One region of the Allobosea sp. ANAM02 genome, then DNA from elsewhere that is predicted to be linked to it. Evidence: predicted binding sites of a transcription regulator. Region 1 holds the regulator's gene; each other region holds the start of a gene.
The links. The regulator LexA, encoded in region 1, represses DNA repair genes until DNA is damaged. The targets are predictions, from matches to a motif close to TGTTCNNNNTGTGTTCNG.
Positions count from the first base shown of each region.

Region 2: OCUBac02_RS14555 (ImuA family protein) is a predicted target of LexA. The motif match lies at 2,595-2,612, and genes of this name have one in related genera.
Region 3: recA (recombinase RecA) is a predicted target of LexA. The motif match lies at 2,223-2,240, and genes of this name have one in related genera.

Region 1 covers NZ_AP022848.1:2,783,072-2,787,209, reverse strand. Annotated here, with positions in the region: gene trpC (indole-3-glycerol phosphate synthase TrpC) at 1-108, shown strand, start outside; gene moaC (cyclic pyranopterin monophosphate synthase MoaC) at 105-587, shown strand; gene OCUBac02_RS13435 (molybdopterin molybdotransferase MoeA) at 645-1,856, shown strand; gene lexA (transcriptional repressor LexA) at 1,937-2,650, shown strand; gene OCUBac02_RS13425 (ComEC/Rec2 family competence protein) at 2,644-4,138, opposite strand, start outside.
Region 2 covers NZ_AP022848.1:3,024,982-3,029,119, forward strand. Annotated here, with positions in the region: gene OCUBac02_RS14545 (error-prone DNA polymerase) at 1-105, opposite strand, end outside; gene OCUBac02_RS14550 (Y-family DNA polymerase) at 278-1,822, opposite strand; gene OCUBac02_RS14555 (ImuA family protein) at 1,728-2,588, opposite strand; gene OCUBac02_RS14560 (phospholipase D-like domain-containing protein) at 2,822-4,138, shown strand, end outside.
Region 3 covers NZ_AP022848.1:2,142,110-2,146,247, reverse strand. Annotated here, with positions in the region: gene cckA (cell cycle histidine kinase CckA) at 1-2,018, shown strand, start outside; gene recA (recombinase RecA) at 2,324-3,409, shown strand; gene alaS (alanine--tRNA ligase) at 3,689-4,138, shown strand, end outside.

The DNA of each region.
Region 1 (4,138 bases):
AACCGGATCGGCGTGAATACCTTCCTCGTCGGCGAGAGCCTGATGCGGCAGGCCGACGTCACCACCGCAACGCAGGCGCTGCTCACCGGCAAGGCCGTCGCGGCGTGAGCCGGCTCAGCCATCTCGACGCGCAAGGCCAGGCGCATATGGTCGATGTCGGCGGCAAGGCCGAGACGACCCGCATCGCGGTCGCCGAGGGCCAGGTCGTCATGGCGCCGGAGACGATCGCGATCGTGCGCGATGGCAACGCCAGGAAGGGCGATGTGCTCGGCACCGCGCGCCTCGCCGGCATCATGGCGGCGAAGCGCACGCATGAGCTGATCCCGCTGTGCCACCCGCTGCTGCTGAGCAAGATCGCCGTCGACCTCGCCATCGACGAGGCCCTGCCAGGCGTGCGCGTGCGTGCCGAGGTCAAGATGAAGGGCCAGACCGGCGTCGAGATGGAGGCGCTGACCGCCGTCTCCGTCGCCTGCCTGACGGTCTACGACATGGTCAAGGCCGTCGACCGGGCGATGCGGATCGAGAATATCCGCCTGCTGCACAAATCCGGCGGCCAGTCCGGCGATTACGAGGCGAAAGTTGGCTAAAGGAATGAGCATGATGTCATCCGAAAACCGGTTCCCACTTTTCGGCATCATGCTCTGATGGCGCTCACCCCGGTTCCCGTCGCGCGCAAGGCGCTGCTCGACAGCATTCCGGGACCGGCCGAGGCGGAAGCCCTGCCGCTGGCGCAATGCGCCTGGCGGGTGCTGGCCGGCGAGGTCAAGGCGCTCAGGACCCAGCCGCCCTTCGCCAATTCCGCCATGGACGGCTATGCCGTGCGCGGCGACGAGATGGCGGAAGGCGTGTCGCTCTCGGTGATCGGCGAATCCGCTGCCGGCCGGGCCTATGAGGGCGCCGTCGGACCGGGAGAAGCCGTGCGCATCTTCACGGGCGCGCCGATGCCTGAGGGCGCCGACACCATCCTGATGCAGGAAGATGCCGACGGCGTCGGAAGCCCGGTCATCCGCGTCCGTGTGCCGCCTGCCAAGGGCAAGTTCCTGCGCGCCGCGGGGCTGGATTTCCACGAAGGCGACGTCCTGCTCTCCGCCGGCCGCGTGCTCGACAGCGCGGCGCTCGGCCTTGCCGCCGCGATGGGGCATCCGACCCTGCCCGTCCGGCGCAAGCCGCGTGTCGCGATCCTCGCCACCGGCGACGAACTGGTGTCGCCCGGCGAGCCGGTCGGCCGCGACCAGATTGTCGCCTCGAACTCGTTCTCGCTGGCCGCGCTTGTCGAGAAGGCCGGCGGCACCGTGCTCGATCTCGGCATCGCCCGCGACGACCATGCTGATCTGGCCAGCAAGATCGCAAGGGCGAGCGAGGCCGATGCCGATGTGCTGATCACGCTGGGCGGTGCCTCCGTCGGCGCGCATGATCTCGTGCAGGAGGCGCTGACGCGCGCCGGCATGGCGCTCGGCTTCTGGAAGATCGCTATGCGGCCGGGCAAGCCGATGATGACCGGGCGGCTCGGCCGGATGGTCGTGGTCGGCCTGCCGGGCAACCCGGTCTCCTCGATCGTCTGCGGCCATCTCTTCGTCCTGCCCCTGATCGAGGCGCTGCTCGGCATCGCCGATGCCGATCGCGACCGCAGCATCCCCGCCATCCTCGGCCGCGACATGCCCGGCAATGACGAGCGGGAAGATTACCTTCGCTCGGAGCTCGCGCTGACGCCGGAAGGCTGGCTCGCGACGCCCTTCGACCGGCAGGATTCCTCGACGCTCGGCACGCTGGCGCGGGCGCAGGCCCTGACGATCCGCCCGGCCCATGCCGCCCCGGCCAGGAAGGGCGATGCCTGCCGGATTCTGCCCTTGCGGTAGCAACTTGCGGAACACAAGCAGAACGCGTATGGTGTTCGTGCTTTGTTTCGAATCTGCGCTTTGAGGGGCTGGCGGCGACCATGCTGACACGCAAGCAACACGAACTCCTGCGCTTCATCCAGGAACGCTTGCGCGAAAGTGGCGTACCCCCCTCCTTCGACGAGATGAAGGACGCGCTCGACCTGCGCTCGAAATCCGGCATCCACCGCTTGATCATGGCGCTGGAGGAGCGCGGCTTCATCCGCCGTCTGCCGAACCGGGCGCGCGCGCTCGAGGTCATCAAGATGCCGGACGGGCTCGGCGCCCCGCAGCCGCGCCCGCGCTTCAACCCGGCCGTCGTTCAGGGCGGCCTGGGCGCGCAGCCGAGCGTCGCCAAGCCCCGGCCCGCGGCGGTCGAGGACGACAGCCGGCATGCCATCGCCATCCCCGTCATGGGCCGGATCGCGGCGGGCACGCCGATCTCGGCGATCCAGAGCCGCAGCCACACGGTCTCGCTGCCGCCGGACATGCTCGGCTCCGGCGAGCATTACGCGCTGGAAGTGCGGGGCGATTCGATGGTTGAGGCCGGCATCCTCGACGGCGACACGGTCGTCATCCGCCGGCAGGACACCGCCAATACCGGCGATATCGTCGTGGCCCTGATCGACGACGAAGAGGCGACGCTGAAGCGCCTGCGCAAGCGCGGCTCCTCCATTGCGCTTGAGGCGGCGAACCCCGCCTATGAGACCCGCGTGCTTGGGCCCGACCGGGTCAAGATCCAGGGCCGCCTCGTCAACCTGATGCGGCGTTACTGAAGGCGTTCCGTGTCGGGGGCGGGGTCGCTGTCGGCCGACGATGCCGAGCGTGCGGCGGTGGGTTGGTTGGCCGACGCCGCCGGACGAGCTTCGCGCCGGCGGCTCCATGGGCGCTCGGCATCGCTCGGCTCCGAGGTTCGGCTGCTCCACCCCGATGCCTTGCGATAGAGCGAGGTTGCGCCGTCGCGCGTAAGCGCCATCCGCTCGATCAGCCTGGCCTTGCAGGTCCCGCTCCAGGGGATCGCGGTGACGACGAGATCGGCCCGTAGGCAGTCCTCGATGATGGCGAGGCGCTCGCGCGTATAGGAAATCGTGCGCTTGTCGGCCGTCTGCGCGACGCAAGCCAGACGATCGCAGGCGATGCCGGCGCGCAATGTCGGATCGTCGGGTGAGCGGCTGTCGCCATCGGCCGCGAGCCATTGCTGCAGAACGAAGCGGCTGGGCTTTCCGGCGATGGCGAGGCGCCCGTCGGCGCCGCGCACGGCCAGACCCGAGCCGTCGCGCTCGATCAGGATTTCCGGCCGTTCCGGCTTGCCGGCGATGGCGACGCCGAAGACCAGCGGCACAGCCGCCAGCCATCGCCAGGCCGTCGTCCAGAGCGCAAGCCACAGTAACGCCATCGCGAAGCACGCCAGCACCGCGGGGCCGAAGGCCGCGACCGTCACGGTGGAGTGATCGATGGACGCGACCCAATGCGCGACCTTGAGCACCACGTCGGAAGCCAACCCCATCAGGGCCCAGGCCGGCCAGTCCAGTCCGAACGGATAGGCGAGCACGCCGAATACCGCCGCCGGCATCACGAAAAGCGAGACGAAGGGCAGCGCCATGGCGTTGCCGAGCAGGCCGAAGGGATTGAAGGTCTGGAAATGATAGGCGCCGAAAGGCGCGGTCGCGGCGGTCGCCAGCATGGTGGTGACGAGGATGCCGAGCGCCGCCATCCAGATCGATCCGAGCGGCCACGGCAACGCGGGCGGCGGCTCGCTGCGATCTCTCCTTTCCCAGCGCTCGGCGAAGGCGATCAGCGCCGCGACCGCGCCGAAGGACATCTGGAAGCTCGGCCCCAGCAGCGCCTCCGGCTCGCGCAGCAGCACGATCATGGCGGCGAGCGCGAGATTGCGCATGCTCAGCGCCGCACGATCGACCAGAATCGCCCCGAGCATGACCAGCGTCATGATCAGCGAGCGCTCGGTCGCGACATCGCTGCCGGAAAAGATGCAATAGGCGGTTGCGCCGATCATGGCCGCGACCGCCGCGAGCTTCTTGACCGGCCAGTGCAGCGCCACCGTCTGCGACAAGGCCAGCAGCGCGCGGACCAGCCAGAAGATGGTCCCGGCCGCCAGCACCATGTGCAGGCCCGAGATCGAGACGATGTGGTAGATGCCGGCGGCGCGCAGGTCGTTGTTCGTGGCTTCCGTGATCAGGCCGCGCTTGCCGGTGACGAGCGCGGCGGCAACCGCCCCGCCCTGCCCGCCTCCGACCTCGGCGATG
Region 2 (4,138 bases), 240 kb from region 1:
GGAATAGCCGAGCAGCAGCGCCGTCAGCACCATATGCGGCCCGGGCGAGGCGCCGCGCAGGAAGGAAAAATGCGTGGCGGCAACGGGTTCGGCGAAGGGGCTCATGGCATATGTGCTCCCTGCCCCCCACAGCCCTCATCCTGAGGAGTGGGCAACGCTCGCGTCTCGAAGGGTGCTTCAGGAGGCTCCGGAACCATCTGGACCATCCTTCGAGACGCCGCTTCGCGGCTCCTCAGGATGAGGGCTGAGGCAAAGATTGGCTGGCGAGCTTGGCACATCATGCGAAGAGCCCGTGCAGGAACCAGCGCGGCGGGGCGGCATCGGCCTCGTAGAAGCCGATGCGGTAGAGCCAGAAGCGGCGACCTTGCGCATCCTCGACGCGGTAATAGTCGCGCATCGGCTCGTCCGAGCCGTCGCGCCACCATTCCGGCGCGATGCGCTCGGGGCCTTCGGCGCGGGCGACGTCATGGGTGAGGCGGCGCCAGCGGAAGCGGATCGGCGGACCGTCCGGCACCTCCGCGATGGCCTCGACGGGCTGAGGCGGCTCGAAGAGCTGGAGCGGGCGGGCCGGGGGGGCCTGCGCCTCGGGTGTAGACCATTCGGCCTCCAGCAGCGGCGCGGCGGCCGATAGTGCTTTCGCGGCGCGAACGGGATGGTGCGTGTCCTGTGCTACGAAGCGCAAGACACGGTCGCGGCCGAAGCGGGTGACGAGCCGGTCGACGAGATCGGCCACCGCCTCCTCCTCGACCGCACGACCGTCGAGGCTGTGCTGGGGCGTGTCGAGCGGTTCGCAGAGCGGCACGGCGAGCTTGATCGCATCGAATCCGAAACCGGGATCGAGCGGATCGGACAGGGTCTCGACGCGCTCGCGATAGAGCCGGAGCAGCGCCTTGGCGTCGCGCGACGGGCGGCCGGTCTCGATGGCGAGGCGGCGCACCGCGCCGTCGCTGCGGAAGAAACCGAGTTCGAAGACGCGCCCGCCCTCGCCGCGGGCTTCCAGCACGCGGGCGGCCTCCCCGATCAGCCTGACGACCACGGCTTCCAGGCTCGCAGTATCGGCGAAGGGCTCGGCGAAATGGCGCTCGACCACGCAATCGGGCGGCGGGCGCAACGGCGTGATGCGGCGATCCTCATGGCCGAGGATACGCCGGAGCTTGACCGCCAGCCCCTCGCCGAAGCGGGCGGAGAGCGTCTCAGACGGCCGCTCCGCGAGATGGTCGAGCGTCTTGAGGCCGGCGCGGGAGAGCGCGATCACGGTCTCGGCGTCGGTATCGAGCGCGGCGGTCGGTAGCGGGCGGAGCCACGCCTCCTCCTGGCCGGGCGGGACGATGCCGCCGCGGCCATGGCGGGCGCAGGCACGGGCCGCGTCGGGCGTTCCGGCGATGGCAGCCTTGAGCTGAAGGCCGCCGCGCTGCATGGCGCGCGCAGCCAGATTGCCGAGCCCGGCCTCGCCGCCGAAGAGATGGGCGCAGCCGGTGATGTCGAGCATCAGGCCATGCGGCTCGTCGAGCGCGACCAGCGGGGTGAAGCGGTCGCAGAAACCGGCGAGCGCTTCGAGGAATTCGTGATCGGCCTGGGCTTGCGTCTCCAGCGCGACGAGATCGGGAATGCGGGCGCGGGCATCGGCGAGCGTCATATCCCGCGTCAGGCCGAGTTCGACGGCGCGCCGGTCGCAATCGACGATGCGCAAGGCATTGCCCTGTATCCCGGTCAGGACATGCGGCTTCTCAGCCGGCGCGCCGGAGGCCGGAATCGCGCCCGTCCGCCGCAACCTGTCCGTCGCCAGATAGGGGAACCAGAGGGCGAGATAGCGGCGCGGCATGGTCAGTCCGGGAGGCTCGATCGAAAAGGCTGCGTTCCGCAAAGCAATGTCGGTCACGGTCCCACTCCACACGCCACTCACGCCCGGCCGCGCCGCCGCGCTGGCGCAGCAATCTCAGGGCGAAGGCCGGCGCCCCCGGCGCATTCGCCTCCAGCGCCCGCGAGGCGAGCGCCCTCACCTGCCAGCGGGTGCGCGCCGCGCTCGGCGCCTCGGCCGCCGCGACGCGCAGCAGCAGCACCGGCACGCCCGAAGCCTCCGCCGCCAAAGCCAGGCGGCGGCTTGCCGTCAGGTCGAAAGGGCGCGGCTCGCCCCAGGGCTCGATCAGCACGGCACCCAGCGCAGGGCAGCGCGCCGCCTCGGCCCCAGCCCGCAACACGCCCTCGCCGTCGCGCGCCCGCACCAGCAGCAGGCGCGCCGGATCGAGGCCGAGTTCGTTCAACCCCGGCGCATGGAGCCGCCCGGCCTCGGCATCGACGAAATCCTGCCGCGCCCAGAGAATGGTGCGGTCGCTGGCCTTCTCTTCCGCCTGCCCCGCCCGCAATGCGAGGCCGAGCGCGAAGCCGGTCGCGGCGGCGAGATCGGCCACCTCGGCGGCATAGACCTCATGCAACGCCGCCCGCGCGAGCCCGCCATTCAGGACTTCGTCCAGAGCGGACACGCCCAGATCGATCCGCCCGGTCGCAGCCGGACCGCTCCGCAGGGCGGCCTCAGTGAGGCTGCGGCGAAGGTCGGACAGGGTCGGCGCGGTTTCCGGTATGAGGGGCACGGCAATTGTTCTCTCTTTGTTCTTTTATAGAACGCCCCTTTCCGGAAGGCGAGTCGAGTCTTCCGGCCGTCCCCATGCCCCTGCCAGGGCGTGGCGCAAAATGCCTGGCTGGAAACTCCAGCCCTCATCCTGAGGCAGCCCGCACAGGCGACGATCATGCATGGGCCTGACAAGAAGGCGTCTCCGGCGGGCCGAGCATGGCGGAACGCCTCGCCGCAGGTTAGCGTCGGAGCATGTGGGGGATTCTCCAAGACTACTGGCCGCATATCCTCGCGGTCATCACCATCGCCATGTCGACGGTCGCCGGCGCCCATGCGGTGATGACGAAGGACGAGGTGCGCGCCGCCATCGGCTGGGTCGGCGTCATCATCCTCTCGCCGATCGTCGGGCCGCTGCTCTACGCCATCGCCGGGGTCAACCGCATCCGGCGAGCCTCGATCCTGGCCCAGCGGCCGGGCCACGGCATGGCGTCGGCCGATTTCCATGTCGAGGACGAAGCGGTCGCGACGCAGTTCGGCCGGCGCTTCCTGGCGCTCAAGACACTGGGCGACCGCGTCGCCCGCCATCCGCTGACCACCGGCAACCGCATCGAGACGCTGGAGACCGGCGACGAAGCCTATGCCGCGATGCTCACGGCGATCGCGGCGGCGGAGCGCAGCATCATCCTGGAGAGCTATATCTTCGACCGCGATCCGCTCGGCCTGCGCATCGCCGATGCGCTGATCGCCGCGCATCAACGTGGAATCGCGGTCCGGGTGCTGATCGACGCGGTCGGCGCGCGCTATTCGGTGCCGAGCATCGCCGGGCATCTGCGCGAGGGCGGGGTCGCGGTCGATGTCTTCAACGGCAACATCATCATGGGCCTCAGGCTGCCCTATGCCAATCTCCGGACGCACCGGAAGATCATCGTCATCGACGGCGTAGCCGGATTCATGGGCGGCATGAATATCCGCGAGGGCTTCACCCGCGAATTCGCCGGCGAGGCCTTCGCCCATGACACGCATTTCAAGGTCGAAGGCCCGGTAGTGGCCGATCTCTTCGCGGTGGCAGCCGAGGACTGGTGCTTCGCCACCGGCGAGGCGCTCGCGGGTCCCGCCTGGGAGATTCCCGCGCTGGAGCGCGTCGGCATGCCCGTGCTGGCACGCGCAGTGCCGTCCGGCCCGGACGCCTATCTGGAGACCAATCACAAGCTGTTGACCGGGGCGCTCTCGGTGGCGCGCCAGTCGGTCAAGATCATGTCGCCCTATTTCCTGCCGGACCAGGAACTGATCAGCGCGCTCGTCACCGCGGCGCGGCGTGGCGTCGACATCGATATCGTCGTGCCCTCGGTCAACAATCTCGTGCTGGTCGACCGCGCCATGACCGCGCAATTCGACCAGATCCTGAAGAACTACTGCCGGATCTGGCGCTCGACCGGCGCTTTCGACCATTCCAAGCTGCTCGCCATCGACGGGAGCTGGGCCTATGTCGGCTCCTCCAATCTCGACCCGCGCTCGCTGCGCCTGAACTTCGAGATCGATCTCGAGGTCCTCGACCACGGCTTCGCCCGC
Region 3 (4,138 bases), 640 kb from region 1:
ACGGGCGCGGCGAGGTCGGCTGGTATCGCGTCCGCGTTTCCCCCGTCCGCCGCGAGGCCACGACGGCGACGCTCTGGTCGGTCTCCGACATCACGCCGGAGCGCGAGCGCCAGGAGAACGCCTTCCAGGAACTCCAGCACGCGATCGACTATCTCGACCACGCGCCGGCCGGCTTCATCTCGATCGACGCCGACGGCGAGATTTCCTATCTCAACGCCACTCTCTCCGGCTGGCTCGACTTCGACCTCGCCCGCTTCGGCTCCGGCGGCCTGCATCTCGACGATGTCTGCACCCCTTCCGCCGCCGCCCTGATCCAGGCGATCCGCGGCCAGCCCGGCGATGTCCGCGTCGAGGTGCTCGATGTCGACCTGAAGCGCCGCAACGGCGCGCCCCTCCCCGTGCGCCTGCATCATCAGGTCGCCTTCGGCCAGGACGGCCGCGCCGGCCCCTCGCGCACCCTCGTCCTCAACCGCACCGCGGGCGAGGCCGGCGCCGATGGCGGCAGCGATGCCGAGGTCCGCTTCGCCCGCTTCTTCCATTCGACGCCGATGGCGATCGCGACCGTCGACGAGACCGGCGCGATCCTGCACTCGAACGCCGCCTTCGCCCGCCTGATCCCGGCAGGCCTGCGCCCCCGCACCATCCACGATCTCGTCGCCTCCGGTGCGGGCCTCGACGCTGCGCTGGCCGAGGTGGTCGCCGGGCGTTCGGGCGGCGCCCCGCTCGATCTCGCGCTCGCCGGCGAGGACGGCCGCTCGGCCAAGCTGTACCTTACCCCCGTCGCCGGCACCGAGGGCGGCGACGGCGAGCGCGCCATCGTCTACGCGCTGGAGACGACGGCCGAGCGCAAACTGCGCGACAACATGGATCAGGCCGGCAAGATGCAGGCGGTCGGCCAGCTCGCCGGCGGCATCGCGCACGACTTCAACAACGTGCTGCAGGTCATCATCAACGCCTCCGAGTTCCTGCTGGCGAGTCATCGGCCCACCGACCCGTCCTTCCCGGACATCATGCAGATCAAGCAGAACGCCTACCGCGCCGCGGCGCTGGTGCGGCAGCTTCTTGCCTTCTCGCGCCGCCAGACCCTGCGCCCGCAGGTGCTGGAGCTGGGCGAGGTGCTCTCCGACCTCTCGCTGATGCTGAAGCGCGTCGTCGCCGACAAGGTCACGCTCGACGTCCGCCAGGGCCGCGACCTCTGGCCGGTCAAGGCCGATCTCGGCCAGCTCGAACAGGTCATCGTCAACCTCGCCGTCAACGCCCGCGACGCCATGCCGGACGGCGGCAGGCTTGCGGTGCGCACCCGCAACGTCGCCCGCGAGGACTGCGCCTCTTTCGGCCACGAGGCCCTGCCGACCGACGATTACGTGCTGCTGGAGGTCGAGGATACCGGCACCGGCATCCCGCAGGAGCATCTCGACAAGATCTTCGAGCCCTTCTTCACCACCAAGGAGGTCGGCAAGGGCACCGGTCTCGGCCTCTCCATGGTCTACGGCATCGTCAAGCAGACCGGCGGCTATGTCTTCGTCGACTCGACCATCGGCAAGGGCACGGCCTTCCAGATCTTCCTGCCCCGCCATGTCCCGAGCCAGGAGGAGATCGCCGCGGAAGCCGCCGCCAGGGAAGCGCCGAAGAAGCTCGCTGCCGACCATACCGGCGCCGGCGTCATCCTGCTGGTCGAGGACGAGGATGCGGTCCGCGCCCTCAACGCCCGTATGCTGGTCTCGCGCGGCTACACCGTCCACGAGGCTGCCTCCGGCGTCGAGGCGCTGGATACGTTCCTGCAGAACGACGGCCAGATCGATCTCGTCGTCTCCGACGTGGTGATGCCGGAAATGGACGGCCCGACGCTGCTCGGCGAATTGCGCAAGCGCAACCCGAACACCAAGGTCGTCTTCGTCTCCGGCTATGCCGAAGAGGCCTTCCGCAAGAACCTGCCGGAAGGCGAGGAATTCCACTTCCTGCCCAAGCCCTTCACGATGAAGCAGCTCGTCGAGACCGTGAAGGCGGCGATGGGCTGAGGGCCCGTTCCAGCCTCTCTCAGCCCTCATCCTGAGGAGCCGCGTAGCGGCGTCTCGAAGGATGTTTCAGGAGGCTCCCGGAACATCTGGAACATCCTTCGAGACGCAAGCCTCCGGCTTGTTCCTCAGGATGAGGGCTGAAGCGACCGGCGCCCATGCCTCCCGTGACAGCTCCTGACACATCTCCTGACAGAAACTGACACTGAGAACAAAAAAAGAACTTGATAGCAGGAACAAAGCGTGACCATTCTCATGTCAAGACGCATTGAGATGTCCCCCTCGCCCTGCCATAAGGAGCCCGAAACGTGAATCAGGCGAATCTCAAACTCGTGGAAGGCTCCTCGATGGACAAGGCCAAGGCGCTCGATGCGGCGCTCTCCCAGATCGAACGCGCCTTCGGCAAGGGCTCGATCATGCGGCTGGGCAAGAACCCGCAGGCGATCGAGATCGAGACGATCTCGACCGGTTCGCTCGGCCTCGACATCGCGCTCGGCGTCGGCGGCCTGCCCAAGGGCCGCATCGTCGAGATTTACGGGCCGGAATCCTCGGGCAAGACCACGCTCGCCCTGCACACCATCGCCGAGGCCCAGAAGAAGGGCGGGGTCTGCGCCTTCGTCGATGCCGAGCATGCGCTCGACCCGGTCTATGCCCGCAAGCTCGGCGTCAATCTCGACGACCTCCTGATCTCGCAGCCCGATACCGGCGAGCAGGCGCTGGAGATCACCGATACGCTCGTCCGCTCCGGCGCGATCGACGTGCTCGTGGTCGACTCGGTCGCGGCGCTGACGCCCCGTGCCGAGATCGAGGGCGAGATGGGCGATGTCCAGCCGGGCCTCCAGGCCCGCCTGATGAGCCAGGCCCTGCGCAAGCTCACCGCCTCGATCTCGCGCTCGAACTGCATGGTCATCTTCATCAACCAGATTCGCATGAAGATCGGCGTGATGTACGGTTCGCCGGAGACGACCACCGGCGGCAACGCGCTCAAGTTCTACGCTTCCGTGCGCCTCGACATCCGCCGCGTCTCGACGCTGAAGGAGCGCGACGAGGCGACCGGCAACCAGGTCCGCGTCAAGGTCGTCAAGAACAAGGTCGCGCCGCCCTTCAAGCAGGTCGAGTTCGACATCATGTTCGGCGAGGGCATCTCCAAAGTCGGCGAGCTGATCGATCTCGGCGTCAAGGCCGGCATGGTCGAGAAGGCCGGCGCCTGGTTCTCCTTCGACAGCCAGCGCCTCGGCCAGGGTCGCGAGAACGCCAAAAGCTTCCTCAAGGCCAACCCGGACGTCGCCGCCAAGATCGAGGCCACGATCCGGCAGAATTCCGGCCTCGTCGCCGACCGCATCCTCGACGAGGCAGCGCCGACCGCAGACGATCTCGACGAAGGCGAGGCCTGAGACATCGAACGCCGTCATGCTCGGGCTTGACCCGAGCATCTCGGGCCGAATGAGGCGACCTATCCTGAAAGAGGTTTTCGGGTCTGCGCTTCGCTCCGCCCGAGAATGACGTTCCAATGCAACGGGCGGCCTCCGGGCCGCCCTTTTCGTTTGCCGGTAAGGCCTTGGACCAGTGCAGCGCATCGAGCTTTCTGGACAGGCGCGAGCCGCCTGACTAGAACCGGACCTTCCTGCCGGGTGCGCCCGGCTTCTGCCCGAGTTGAGAAGCGCAAAAGAGCGATGAGCGGCGTCAACGATATCCGGTCGACCTTCCTCGACTACTTCAAGTCCCAGGGCCACGAGATCGTGCCGTCGAGCCCGCTCGTGCCGCGCAACGACCCGACGCTGATGTTCGCCAATTCGGGCATGGTGCAGTTCAAGAACGTCTTCACCGGCCAGGAGAAGCGCCCCTATTCGCGCGCCACCACCGCCCAGAAATGCGTGCGCGCCGGCGGCAAGCACAACGATCTCGACAATGTCGGATACACCGCCCGCCACCACACCTTCTTCGAGATGCTGGGGAACTTCTCCTTCGGCGATTATTTCAAGGAACAGGCGATCCATCACGCCTGGACCCTGGTCACGCGCGAATTCGGCCTACCCAAGGACAAGCTGACGGTCACCGTCTATTCCGAGGACGACGAGGCGCATGCGCTCTGGAAGAAGATCGCCGGCCTGACCGACGACAGG